DNA from 3 places in the Thermosinus carboxydivorans Nor1 genome. Region 1 is predicted to be linked to each of the others. Evidence: riboswitches for the same ligand, from Rfam matches in the RefSeq annotation. Region 1 holds a riboswitch; each other region holds the start of a gene.
What was found. Region 1 has a riboswitch for S-adenosylmethionine ahead of TCARDRAFT_RS15260 (YezD family protein). Riboswitches for the same ligand answer to the same signal wherever they lie in the genome.
Positions count from the first base shown of each region.

Region 2: another riboswitch for S-adenosylmethionine. It lies ahead of TCARDRAFT_RS12665 (homocysteine biosynthesis protein); the one in region 1 lies ahead of TCARDRAFT_RS15260 (YezD family protein).
Region 3: another riboswitch for S-adenosylmethionine. It lies ahead of TCARDRAFT_RS01470 (methionine ABC transporter ATP-binding protein); the one in region 1 lies ahead of TCARDRAFT_RS15260 (YezD family protein).

Region 1 is NZ_AAWL01000007.1:2,826-7,202, forward strand. Features, by position in the region: gene bioB (biotin synthase BioB) at 1-922, shown strand, start outside; SAM riboswitch class I at 1,575-1,674, shown strand; gene TCARDRAFT_RS15260 (YezD family protein) at 1,767-1,931, shown strand; gene TCARDRAFT_RS15265 (YezD family protein) at 1,950-2,141, shown strand; gene TCARDRAFT_RS06465 (hypothetical protein) at 2,210-2,392, shown strand; gene larE (ATP-dependent sacrificial sulfur transferase LarE) at 2,785-3,618, shown strand; gene cysK (cysteine synthase A) at 3,631-4,377, shown strand, end outside.
Region 2 is NZ_AAWL01000026.1:20,370-24,746, forward strand. Features, by position in the region: gene TCARDRAFT_RS15855 (hypothetical protein) at 1-79, opposite strand, end outside; gene TCARDRAFT_RS15860 (class I SAM-dependent methyltransferase) at 106-504, opposite strand; gene TCARDRAFT_RS12655 (hypothetical protein) at 974-1,219, shown strand; gene TCARDRAFT_RS12660 (cupin domain-containing protein) at 1,269-1,619, shown strand; SAM riboswitch class I at 1,740-1,846, shown strand; gene TCARDRAFT_RS12665 (homocysteine biosynthesis protein) at 1,937-3,106, shown strand; gene TCARDRAFT_RS12670 (NIL domain-containing protein) at 3,112-3,555, shown strand; gene TCARDRAFT_RS12675 (UPF0280 family protein) at 3,552-4,349, shown strand; gene metF (methylenetetrahydrofolate reductase [NAD(P)H]) at 4,343-4,377, shown strand, end outside.
Region 3 is NZ_AAWL01000001.1:325,921-330,297, reverse strand. Features, by position in the region: gene TCARDRAFT_RS01480 (MetQ/NlpA family ABC transporter substrate-binding protein) at 7-822, opposite strand; gene TCARDRAFT_RS01475 (methionine ABC transporter permease) at 848-1,501, opposite strand; gene TCARDRAFT_RS01470 (methionine ABC transporter ATP-binding protein) at 1,470-2,528, opposite strand; SAM riboswitch class I at 2,611-2,725, opposite strand; gene TCARDRAFT_RS01460 (YerC/YecD family TrpR-related protein) at 2,908-3,243, shown strand; gene hisZ (ATP phosphoribosyltransferase regulatory subunit) at 3,230-4,377, shown strand, end outside.

The DNA of each region.
Region 1 (4,377 bases):
CATGCAACTCACTATGATCGACGAGGAAGACATCCCCATTCTGCTGGGTGTCGCCAATAAGGTGCGCATCCAATTCACTGGCAACCGGGTGGACACATGTGAAATTGTTAACGCCCGCTCCGGTGGATGTTCGGAGGACTGCAAGTTTTGCGCCCAGTCTGTCCATCACGACGCAAAAATCGATACCTACCCTTTGATGAGCGAAGAGGCGATTCTACAAGCGGCGAAGCAGGCGGAATCCCACGGCGCTTATCGGTTCTGCATTGTTACCGCCGGCTGTGGCATGAAGAACGACCCAGACTTTGGACGCATCATCAGCATAATTGAACGTATTGGTCGCGACACCAGTCTGGAAAGGTGTTGTTCACTGGGAATACTGGGACCCGAACAGGTCAAGGCGTTGAAGGCGGCGGGGATAACCCGTTATCACCATAATCTGGAGACCAGTAAAAGCTATTTCGCAAATATTTGTACCACCCATACATATGACGAGCGTGTTGAAACCATCAGACTGGTCAAAGCGGAAGGGCTGGAAGTCTGTTCTGGCGGCATTATCGGCTTGGGTGAAGGGTGGGAGCACCGAATTGAGTTGGCCTTTACCCTGAAAGACCTCGATGTTGATTCGGTGCCGATCAATGTATTGAATCCCGTCAAGGGGACCGCTTTGGAAAATCAGCCACAGTTGAAACCGATGGAGATACTGCAGACTTTTGCTATTTTCAGGCTTATATTGCCGGATAAAATTCTCCGTTATGCTGGCGGCCGCGAAAGGGCATTAGGAGAACTGGTGCCGCTGGGTTTTTTGTCCGGGATGAACGGAATGCTCATTGGCAACTATCTCACGACCGCCGGTCGCGGTGCCGCCGCCGATATAAATACAATTAAAGGGTTGGGACTGACGCCGATTGGCAGTGCCAGGTAATGACCAAAGCTAATCCATTTTGGGGCGGCATGATCAAATATTTGATGCTATTTAAGTTATAGCTAATGTTTATATCATAGCAAACACTATCATACATAAAAGGATTTTTTCGGGCAGCGGATCCCAAGCATGGGCGCTTTGGCTTTTTGTATGTTTTTATTATGGCTGAGCAGGTTATGCGAATTAGTTTATATATCCGACACCGGTGCATCTAAGGTTCGAGCCGGCTTATCAGCATAAATACAAAAAACTGCCGGCGATGGAACCCATGAGCAAGGCAAGGTTTTGCTGGCAGCATTACGATTTTAAAAAGCTTGAAAAGGTGCAAGAAGTCATAAAGAACCTATTAAAAACTGCAGAAACAGCAAGTCGAAAGCGGGCAATTACAGAGGTTTGGCGATACATTCGGAACAATTGGGATGGGATTACTAAATTATCAGCTGCACGCTTTACCGGTCTTGACGATTGACCAAGAAACTTTTGTATGAGGCACTACAGGAGCTTTCTTTGGCTCTCGCATGGAGATTATGTTAACTCGCCTGAGGATGTGTGTCTTCTTACAAAATCCTACAATGTCTTGCATCATTTCCATATATCGACATTGACAGTGTTTATATCGGCGTGTTAATATCTAAAGTAATTAAATAAGCCACTCTTATCCAGAGAGGTCGAGGGACTGGCCCGATGACACCCGGCAACCAGCGGCAACGCATGGTGCTAATTCCAGCAGGAGCAATCCTGGAAGATGAGAGGAGAGGTATGCTAACATAAATCCTTTCCTCGGAAAGGATTTTTTGTTTGCCGCTGACTGATTATTAAAGAGTAAAGTAGGGAGGAAATGGCTATGGCGGTTAGCAGTAGCATGAATACATCCGACATCCTGCCGCCCCGGGTCTGGGAAAAGATTGAGGCGGCAATCCGCACAGTAGGATACGGTTCAATCACGATCATCGTTCAGGACGGGAGAGTTATCCAGATCGAAATAAACGAGAAAATAAAGCTGGTCTGATGGGAAAGGGGAAGCGAGATGGACGCGAAAACAAATGGGGTCAGCAACTTTAAGAGCGGGGCTGTCAGGGCGGAAATTCTCAAAGCCCTCAGTGGTCTTCAGTACGGGCAAGTGGTCATTCAAATAAAAGACGGGAAAGTGACCCAGATCGACAGAACCGAGAAGAGGCGCCTGCCGAGACTGGAAGGTGTGGACGGCGACGGCATTTGATTTCAGGGCAATCATAAAACTGAAGCTGGGGATATGTGAGATTAAGATAGGGAACAGAGGTGAGCGATATGGCTTGCGATGCTGGCGTTACTGATACGGCTGCGCGCGACGCGGCAGTGACAACAACGGCGGATAATAAAAGCAGCATCGATTATGAAATTATAATTGTCGTAAGACAGGGCAACGTGGTACGGTTTGAAAATAAAGTCAGGGTGCCACATTTGGAAGGGACTAATGGCGATGGTATTTAAAAACTGCTAAGTAAAAAAGCCATAGACACCAATAGCTACATGTGTTAAACTAAAATCAAGTAAATAACTCTGAGCTGATCAGTAAGACTGAAGGCTGAGGTAGAGTCCCACTGGGACTTTACTTCAGCTTTATTTTTTGCTCTTAATCACGGGAGGGAGAGTATGCTGAACAAGGACTAACTATACCGCTTTTTCGGCAAACTCTGCTGCCAGAGGTCGGAGTGGCTGGCTAGCGCAAGCTCTTGGCGACCAAGATACTAAACATCGGGGTCGGCGGTCTGGTGGCTGGCGAAGGCCTATACTGACCTTATTGTACATATCGGTGAACAGGCGGGCGAAGAGTATATTTTGATACTGGAGCGGTAACTTCCAGCGGAAGGAGAAGCGTAACTATGAAAGATACTAACGTCAAACTGCAGCAACTCAACGTGTTGTTGGCCGAACTGGGCAGCGCGGTCATTGGTTTTTCTGGCGGCACTGACAGCGCCTTCCTGGCAGCGGCGGCTTACCGTGTTCTCGGTGAACGGGCGGTGGCCGTCACTTGCTACTCGGCTACCCTGCCGGAAAGCGAGCGGATGGAAGCAGCTATCACCGCCCGCCAGATCGGCATCCGGCATGTGCTATTACCACAAAACGAATTGGATAGCGATGACTTCGTGCGTAACGACGCCGACCGTTGTTACCATTGTAAGAAGGGGCGTTTTTCGGCTCTGGCGGCCTGGGCTGCGGCCCATGGCTATCATTGGGTGCTGGAGGGGGCCAATGCCGATGATGTCGGCGACTATCGGCCGGGACTACGAGCCCTGAGCGAACTTGCCGTCGTGCGCAGCCCCTTGTTGGAGGTCGGTTTAACTAAGGCGGAAATTCGCGAGCTGTCGCGGCAATGGGGGCTGCCAACCTGGAACAAGCCTAGCGCCGCCTGTTTGTCGTCGCGGGTGGCCTACGGTCAGCCGATAACGGCGGCCAAACTTGCCCAGATCGAAAAGGCCGAAGCTATATTAAAGAAATACTGCCAGGGGCAAATTAGGGTCAGACACCACGGTGGGCTGGCCCGTATCGAGGTGGAACCGGCAGAGATAGCCCGCCTTACCCGCCCGGAAGTGGCTAGGGAGATTGCAGAACAACTGAATGCTTTAGGGTTTACCTATGTTGCGGTGGATCTTTCGGGTTACCGTACCGGTAGCATGAACCAAGTTCTTGACCTCGAGAATAAACAAAAAGCTTAGGAGGGAACAAAAATGGCTAAAATAGCGACGAATTTAACAGATCTCATCGGCAACACCCCGCTTCTGGAGCTGAGGAATTACAACAGAGCAAAGAGTCTGAACGCCAAGCTCATCGCTAAACTGGAATACTTTAATCCGCTGAGCAGCGTCAAAGACCGCATCGGTTACGCCATGATCAAGGACGCCGAAGACAAGGGTCTTATCAATAAGGACAGCGTTATTATCGAGCCGACCAGTGGGAACACCGGCATAGCCTTGGCCTTCGTGGCCGCCGCCAAAGGCTACCGGCTTATCCTTACCATGCCGGAGACGATGAGCATCGAGCGGCGCAATCTGCTCAAGGCGCTGGGTGCGGAACTGGTGCTCACGCCAGGGGCGGAAGGAATGAAGGGGGCCATACGTCGGGCCGAGGAACTGGCAGCCGAAATACCCAATTCTTTCATACTCCAGCAGTTTAAGAATCCTGCCAACCCCGCAATCCATCGCACTACGACTGCGGAAGAAATTTGGAACGACACTGATGGACAAGTAGACATCTTCGTTGGTGGTGTTGGCACCGGTGGCACTATCACCGGTGTCGGGGAGGTAATAAAACAGCGTAAACCTTCTTTCAAAGTCGTCGCCGTTGAACCTTTCGACTCGCCCGTTCTCTCCGGCGGAAAACCCGGTCCTCACAAGATTCAGGGTATTGGTGCCGGCTTCGTGCCTGATGTTCTTAACGTGAAAATAATCGACGAAATCATCAAAGTCAAAAACGAG
Region 2 (4,377 bases), on a different contig from region 1:
CATGATGGATGCCCTGGCCAAAGTGAACATCAGCCGTGTTGCGCACCGTATAGAGATTAATGCCGCCAGGCCTTAACACCCGGCGAACCTCATCAGACAGCAATGTTAATTCCCAGTAGTAAAAGCCATGCAGTACAGCATATGCGAATAGCAGGCATCAAAGGTTTCGGCGCCAAACGGCAACGGCTGCCTTACATCATGGCAAACCGCCGCAATATTAGGCGTTAAGCCCAACATTCTGGCTTTTTCCCGGATGGTTTGCACGCCAATACCGGTATATTCCAGGGCCGTGACATGAAAACCGCATTGGGCGAAAAAAATCGTGTCCCGCCCCTGCCCCGCTCCTAACTCCAAAATTTTCGTTTTCCGCTCTTTTTTTAACAGTTCCGCCGCTTGCTTGGCGGCAAAACTCGGTTCGTTGCCGAAAAGTTCACCATCCTCGGCGAAAACTTTTTCCCAGTGTAGATGTTGGTTATCACGGACCATTTTGTCTGATTTAACCATGGCCACCCCTCCCAGCGCCTGTTATCCGCTCACTCAATTTTTATTTGTTAATTCGCAACCGCAGTAGCAGGCACCTGCTATAGCACAATATAAAATAAGTTAACTGTAAAAATATTTGTATAGGTGGTAGCAATTTATCAAGCAGCGCACCGTTCTCTCGCTAATACCGCCGCTCTTAGCCGATCATGTACGGCGTGAGGCGGAGAACTTCCTGCAATTCTCGAATTAATACAAAGCGAAATGCTGCAGAGCGCAGCCCGGACATAGTTCACTGCGATCATGGCTGCTCAACGCAGCCCCGTGGGGATTATTATGTTGATGGTGGAGCCGCCTCGCCACGAAATAAACAACTTTTTTGCCTTTACGTGAAGCCTAATCGAAACTATTTTAGAAAGCCAGCAGAAATCAACATTTACATAGCGATGACTGACACTGAACCATCTATATGAAACACTAGGAGTTAAGGACTATGGATTTTGGAATTGACCCCGTTAAAAAAGAAGCGTTAGTAGAATCGGGACGCCGATGTACCCAAAATATTTCGCTTGGTATGATAACACTGCAAACCCGGCATATAATCGCCCGTGAGACAGATGGGCGCAATCGTACCGGCAGCGCTTGGGCAAATCATGGCTACTATGGTATACCGTCTAGCAAACCAATACCTTGTACCCAGGTAAAACAGAAAATCCAGACTGAGAAAAAGGACTTATGAGTCTGCACAGAGAAACATTCCATCACTATGATATAGGGGAGTTGAGAGCATGATCAAACGGGCGAGCGAATTAGTTACCGAGGTTGCTACTAACCGGTTCGGCGGCAAGGGTGAAGTAATTGGGACCAAACTATTGGACATGGAACAATTGCAAGGGAAAGGCCGGTTATTCTCCCATAGCATTCTCAAGCCGGGCTGCTCTATCGGTTACCATCAGCACAATGGCGACGCTGAGACCTACTACATCCTTAAAGGCGAAGGCATTGTCAACGATAACGGCACGCTGGTTAAGGTCCATGCCGGAGACGTGGTCTTTACCGCCGACGGCGAGTCCCACTCCATTGAAAATACCGGTACGGAAGACCTGGAATATATCGCTTTAATCCTCTACTCCAAATGAAATTGTAACAGCCTTTACGCATTATGGGCGTAAAGCCTGGTTGTTTAGCAATAAATCCCTTGACAGAAATACATTTTTGGCGTATATTTATCTCAACTGTCAAAAGTTGTATACCGTGTACTCTTATCAAGAGCGGTGGAGGGACTGGCCCTGTGAAGCCGCGGCAACCGGCAGCAATGCGTCTGGTGCCAAATCCAGCAGAATCTTCGGATTCTGGAAGATGAGAGGAAAGGTATGGCTGCCATAATATGGCGTCTCTTTCCTCTCAGAAAGAGACGCTTTTATTTTACCTTTTTCAATAAAAGGGAGGCTTTGTTATGGCAGCACCAAAAAGAAGCTATGAAGAAATCAACGAACGCATCCGCAAGGGGCAGGCGGTAGTACTCACCGCCGAGGAGGTCAGCCAACTGGCCAAAGAAGAAGGAATAAGCGCCGTCGCCCGTAAGGTAGACGTAGTCACCACTGGCACCTTCGGTCCCATGTGCTCTTCCGGGGCCTTTCTCAACTTCGGCCACAGCGACCCGCCCATCAAAATGAAACGGGTGTGGCTCAACGACGTGCCCGCCTACGCGGGCATCGCCGCCGTGGACGCCTACATCGGCGCCACGGAAATATCCGAAACAAATGAGCAATACGGTGGCGCCCATGTCATCGAGGATCTTGTCGCCGGCAAGCGCGTTCACCTTAGAGCCACCGCTCCGGGTACCGACTGCTATCCCCGCAAGAGCATCGATACCTGGATCACCAAGGACGACATTAATGAGTGCTTCCTTTTCAATCCCCGCAATGCCTACCAGAACTACGCCGCCGCCACCAACACCTCCAATCGCATCCTCTATACCTACATGGGCATGCTGCTGCCCCGCTGCGGTAACGTTACCTACTCCACCTCCGGCGAGCTCAGTCCACTCCTCAACGACCCCCACCTGCGTACTATCGGCGTGGGTACGCGCATCTTTCTGGGCGGTACCGTAGGCTACGTCGCCTGGAACGGCACCCAGCACAACCCCTCACGCCCCCGCAACGAACATGGCATCCCTGTCGGTGGCGCCGCCACCCTTGCCCTTGTGGGCGATCTTAAGGCGATGAACCCGGAATTTCTCCGGGCTGCCGTCTACGAACGCTATGGCATCAGCCTGTTTGTGGGCGTGGGTATCCCGATCCCCATCCTTGATGAAGACATCGCACGCTGCGTGTCTGTCACGAACGCCGACATCGAAACCTGCCTCTTTGACTATAGCGTCCCCTCCCGCAACCGCCCCGTCCTGGGACGCTACAGTTACGCAGAACTCCAGTCGGGCAGCATCTCCTTAAACGGCCGCCGCGTGCGCACCGCTCCGCTGTCCAGCCTGGCCAAAGCCCGGCAGATCGCCGCTCTCCTCAAGGAGTGGATCCGCACCGGCCGCTTCGAACTGACCCACCCGGTAGCGCCTTTGCCGCAGGAAGCCACCCCGCGCCCCCTGGACATCCGAAAGGAGGATGAATAATAATTATGGCTGTCACGGAACGCATCATCCTGAACTTCACCGCCGAGAACTACGACAAACCTATTACCTATCATCTGGTTAAGGACTTCGACCTCAAGATTAACATTCTCCGGGCCGAGGTAACCCCCGGCGAGGAAGGCCATCTGCTGCTGGATGTAGAAGGGGAACCGGAGCAAGTTACTGCTGCGCTGGCTTTTCTGCAGCAAGAGGGCATCGACGTCGTCTCTACCCGCCGCCAGATCCAGGTTGACACCGGGCGCTGCACCCACTGCGGCGCCTGCACGGCGGTCTGCTTCTCCCGGGCGCTGGTGCTTGAACGCCCCACATGGGAGCTGTCTTTTCACCCCGACAAATGCATTGTCTGCGGTCTGTGCGTGCAGGCTTGTCCCGTGCGGGCCATCCGGCAGGGATCGGCCGGTCGCAGCGCAGAGGAGCTGGCAGGTGCATGACCGGCTATGAACCGCGCTGGTACCGTGAAGAGCTGCACCGCACCGAACTGTCTCCCTTTGTAGTACGCTTTCGCGAAACCGACCTATGGGTGGCTGTACCGCCGGAAAAAGACACTCCGGCGCTGCGCCGGCTATGCCAGGTAACGGCAGCCACCCTCTGGCAGGAACTACACGACTACATCCTCACCGATCCCCGTTTTTACCATTCGCTCGTGCCCTATTTGCCGCGCTTCGGCTGCCCGCCGGTGGCCGCGCGCATGGCCGCTGCTGCCGAAAAGGCCGGTGTGGGGCCCATGGCTGCGGTGGCAGGCGCCTTTGCGGAAGAAATCGCCCTGGTGCTTGCCAGACGTTTTTCCTTAACCGACATTATCGTTGAAAATGGCGGCGACATCTACCTAGCCTCCACTGTCCCACGGCGCATCGCCGTCTGGGCAGGTAATTCGCCGCTTTCGGGGAAAATTGCCCTGGACATCGCGCCCGACCTCTCCCCGCTGGGCATCTGCACTTCTTCGGCCACCGTCGGCCCGTCTCTCAGCCTGGGCAAAGCGGATGCCGTCACCATTCTGGCTCGGGATACCGCCACCGCCGACGCCTTTGCCACCGCCGTGGGCAACCAGGTGCGCACCGCTGCCGACATCGAAAGCGCGCTCGTTTTTGCCGCTGAACAGCCGGACATTCTGGGCTGCCTTATTATTATCGGCGACCACCTCGGCGCCATCGGCCGCATCCGGCTGGCCCCGCTGGCTGACTCAGTGCCTATAAATACCGCAAAGAAAGGATGCCGTCCATGTTGATCCACCAACTGTTCGCCCAAAAACGTCC
Region 3 (4,377 bases), on a different contig from region 1:
TAAGAATTAGAATGCCGGTACTACCGCACCTTGATATTTTTCGGTGATGAATTTGCGGACTTCCTCCGAGGTCAGCGCTTTGGTCAGTTTTTGAATTTCCGGGCGGTTTTCATCGCCTTTGCGTACAACCAGAACATTTACATAGGGAGAATCTTTCTGTTCAATAAAGAGGGCGTCTTTCGTAGGAACAAGTTTGGCTTCCAGCGCATAGTTGGTATTGATTACGGCCAAAGTTACATCATCAAGGGCCCGGGGCAGCTGCGGTGCTTCGAGTTCACGGATTTTCACGTTCTTTGGGTTAGCCGTAATGTCTTTGACAGTGGCGTTGACGCCGACACCGTCTTTAAGCCCGATCACACCGGCTTTAGCCAGTAGGGCGAGCGCGCGCCCGCCGTTGGTCGGGTCATTAGGGATGGCAACTACGGCGCCGGTTGGAACGTCATTTAAGTTTTTGATTTTTTTGGAGTAAATGCCCATGGGCTCGATGTGGACGGCCGCGGTGTAAGTGAGCTGGAGGTTGCGCTCGGCGGCAAACTTAGTGAGGTAAGGAATGTGCTGGAAAAAATTGGCGTCTAGCTCTTTTTCCGCTACGGCCAGGTTGGGACGGACGTAGTCGCTCATTTCCACGATTTGAAGGTCAATGCCTTCTTTTTCCAGAGTCGGTTTTATTACCTGCAGAATTTCAGCGTGGGGAACGGCCGTGGCGCCAACCTTCAGTACGGTTTTGCCGCTAGTAGCAGCCGGCGCCTGCGTTTTGCCGCCGCAGCCGGCGACAACAGCCAACGACAAAATGAGGGTGAGCAGTAGGGCGATACGTTTCATGAATGAACTCCTCCTTGTTAGGGCATTATTTTTTGTTCAACCGGCGGGCGAGCCAGTCGCCGCACGATTGGATAAGCTGTACCTGAGCAATTAGGATAATGACGGTTGCAAGCATGATGTCGGCCCGGAAGCGCTGATAGCCGTAGCGGATGGCGAGATCTCCCAGCCCACCGCCGCCGATAGCGCCGGCCATGGCCGAATAGCCAATCAGGCTGATTACCGTGATCGTCAGGCCGAGCACAATCGAGGGCAGTGCTTCGGGGATGAGCACTTTGGCAATAATCTGTAGCGGGGAAGCGCCCATAGCTTGGGCGGCTTCGATGACCCCGTAGTCGACTTCTTTGAGTGCCGATTCGACGATGCGGCCGACGAAGGGGATAGCGGCAATGCTCAGCGGTACAATGGCCGCATCGGTGCCGATGGATGTCCCGACAATGAGACGGGTTAGGGGAATGATGGCGACCATGAGAATAATGAACGGAGTCGAGCGGGTAGCATTAACGATTGCGCCCAAAACGCGGTTGACAACGAGGTTTTCCAAAACATGTCCCTTGTCAGTCGTTACCAGGATGACGCCGAGGGGGAGGCCAAAGAGGGCGGCGATAAAAGCCGACACACCCACCATGTAAGTTGTTTCCCACAGCGACTCAGCCAACAGCACGAGCATTTCTTGCGACATAACCAATCACCTCTATTCCTAAGTCTCGTGCCCGCAGGTAGTTGAGGGCGTTCTGGATGCCGGCCTGGTCGCCGGACAGTTCGACAATCAAGGTGCCGAAGGGAGTACGCTTGATGTGGTCGATATTGCCGTAAAGGATGCTTGTGTCGACATTAAAGCGGCGGATCATGCCGGCGATTATGGGTTCTTCGGCCGAGCGGCCAATAAAGGACAGGCGCAGAATAAGATTGGAGTCAGGGAGCGGCGTGGGCGAAAAGACGGTATCGGCAAAGAAATCGGGCAGGTCATGGTTGACAATGGTGCGGATGAATTCACGCGTCGTGGCCGTCTGGGGGCGGGTGAAGACATCGAGTACCGGGCCTTCTTCAATAATGACGCCGTTTTCGATGACGGCCACACGGTCGCAGATTTCTTTAATAACCTGCATTTCGTGAGTGATTAGCACAATGGTCAGCTGCAGTTTTTGATTGATGTCAAAGAGCAGTTTCAAGATAGATTGCGTGGTCTGTGGGTCTAAGGCGGAAGTGGCTTCGTCGCATAAGAGCACTTTCGGCCGGCTGGCTAAGGCGCGGGCAATACCGACCCGCTGTTTTTGACCGCCGCTGAGCTGGGATGGATATTGATCCCGTTTATCGGCAAGCCCCACCAGTTCAAGGAGCGGCAAAACAGCCTGAGCAATTTCCGTTTTGCTTTTGCCGGCCAACTCAAGCGGGAAGGCTACATTTTCATAGACAGTGCGGGAAGACAGCAGGTTAAAGTGCTGAAAAATCATGCCGATTTTTTTGCGCCGCTCACGCAAGTCCTTTTCGGACATCGTCGTTAGTTCTTCACCGTCGACCACTACCGAGCCGCGGGTTGGCCGCTCCAGCATATTTATACAGCGGATTAAAGTACTCTTGCCGGCGCCGCTTTTACCAATGACACCGAAAATTTCACCGCGGCGCACCTGAAGGTTTATGCCTTTAAGAGCATGGACCGCTCCGTTGGTGCCGGGATAGACCTTTTCAATGCCGGTCAGTTTAATCATTTGCTTCTCTCCTTTCCTTGGCATAAAGAAAACCTCTTCGCAGACGAAGAGGTTTTTGTTCTGTAAACAGAAACTCCCCCCCCCCTCATCTGTCAGAACTTATCCGTTCTGCAGGAATTGGCACCGTTTCGCACCCAAAGATGCGATGGTTGCCGCGGCGTCATCGGGCCAGTCCCTCAGCCAGCTCTTGATGAAAGAGTGTTTCGCTATGCCATTGTTGAATTACATGCTATCATGGATAGCAGTGGCTGTCAAGCAAAAATTTTTTAATTCACTTTTTCGTAAATTAAAGAATAAAAGACATAAAGGCAGGAAAGGAATGAGAGAGGGCGAATAGTATGCTCAAAGTGGTAATGTGTGCGCGGGAGGAGTGTGGATTATGCCCGTTAACCCTAAGCTGAAAGAACCTTTGACCGACCAGCTGTTCAAGGCGATTTTATTACTTGCCAATGAGGAGGAATGTTATCAGTTTTTTGAAGATATCTGTACCATCAGCGAAATCAAAGCTATGGCGCAGCGCCTGGAGGTGGCGCGGATGCTGAAGGCAGGTCACATCTATGATGACATTGTTGCGCGCACCGGGGCCAGCACGGCCACGATCAGCCGGGTCAAGCGCTGCTTACATTATGGCGCCGATGGCTACAAACTTATTCTTGCCCGGTTGGAAGAACAAGAGCGTTTGCGACAGGAGGATGCAGCCCATGAGCCAAAATGAGTTTGTCCCGCAAATTCCCTACGGGACACGTGATTTTTTGCCCCGTGATGCGAAAAAAAAGCGCTTGGTGGAAAGCGCCCTTGCCGGTCTTTTTACCCGGTGGGGTTATGACGAGGTAATTACGCCTACATTTGAGTATCTGGACATTTTATCGGTCGGCGCCGACCAAGAATTGGTTCAGCATATGTTCAAATTTCTCGATAAAAATAACCGGCTATTAGCGCTCCGGCCGGATATGACTACGCCTATTGCCCGGGTAGCGGCTACCCGGCTCCGGGAACAGCCGGCGCCGCTGCGTCTGTTTTATTTGACTAACGTCTTCCGGTATGAGCAGGCCCAGGCCGGCCGGCAATGCGAATTCTACCAAGCCGGTGTAGAACTGATGGGCATGGCGGGGCCTGCCGCCGATGCCGAGGTCGTAGCGCTGGCGGCCGCGGCTATGCGGGAGGCAGGGTTGACCGTCTTTCAGATCAGCCTCGGCCAGGTGGAATTTATTAACGGTCTAATGAATGAATGCGAATTGCCGCAGGCCGAGCGCCAGCGGATTAAAAATTGCCTGGTGCAGCGCGACCTGGTCGGCCTGGACGAGGCCCTGGCGGCGAGCTCCTTATCGCCGGCCGGGCAGGTACTTTTTAAGCGTATTCCGCTGCTCCACGGGCGGGAAAATATGCTTGATGCGGCCTATGGCATGGTGAGCAACGACATGAGCCGCCGCGCCCTCGATAACCTGGCGGAGATTTATCGGCTTCTTGAGTATTACGGCGTAAGCGGGCATGTCTCTTTCGATCTGGGGATCATCCGGAATTTTGACTATTATACAGGGGCTGTTTTCGAAGGTTACACGCCGGGCCTAGGCTTCCCCCTTTGCGGCGGCGGGCGCTACGACGGCATGGTAGGCGCTTTTGGGGTGGAATATCCGGCTACGGGCTTTGCTCTGGGCATCGAGCGCCTTATGCTGGCGCTTGAGCGGCAGGGTCTGACCCCGGACGGCAACGCCAAAGACGTCTATATTGGCTGGGCGCCGGGGCGGCTGAATGAGGCGATTGCGCTGGCCGGCGAGCTCCGCGCGGCAGGGCGCATCGTCGGTCTTGGGCTTCAGCCACAGGATAAGGCGGCGGCCGAAGCCTGCCGTCA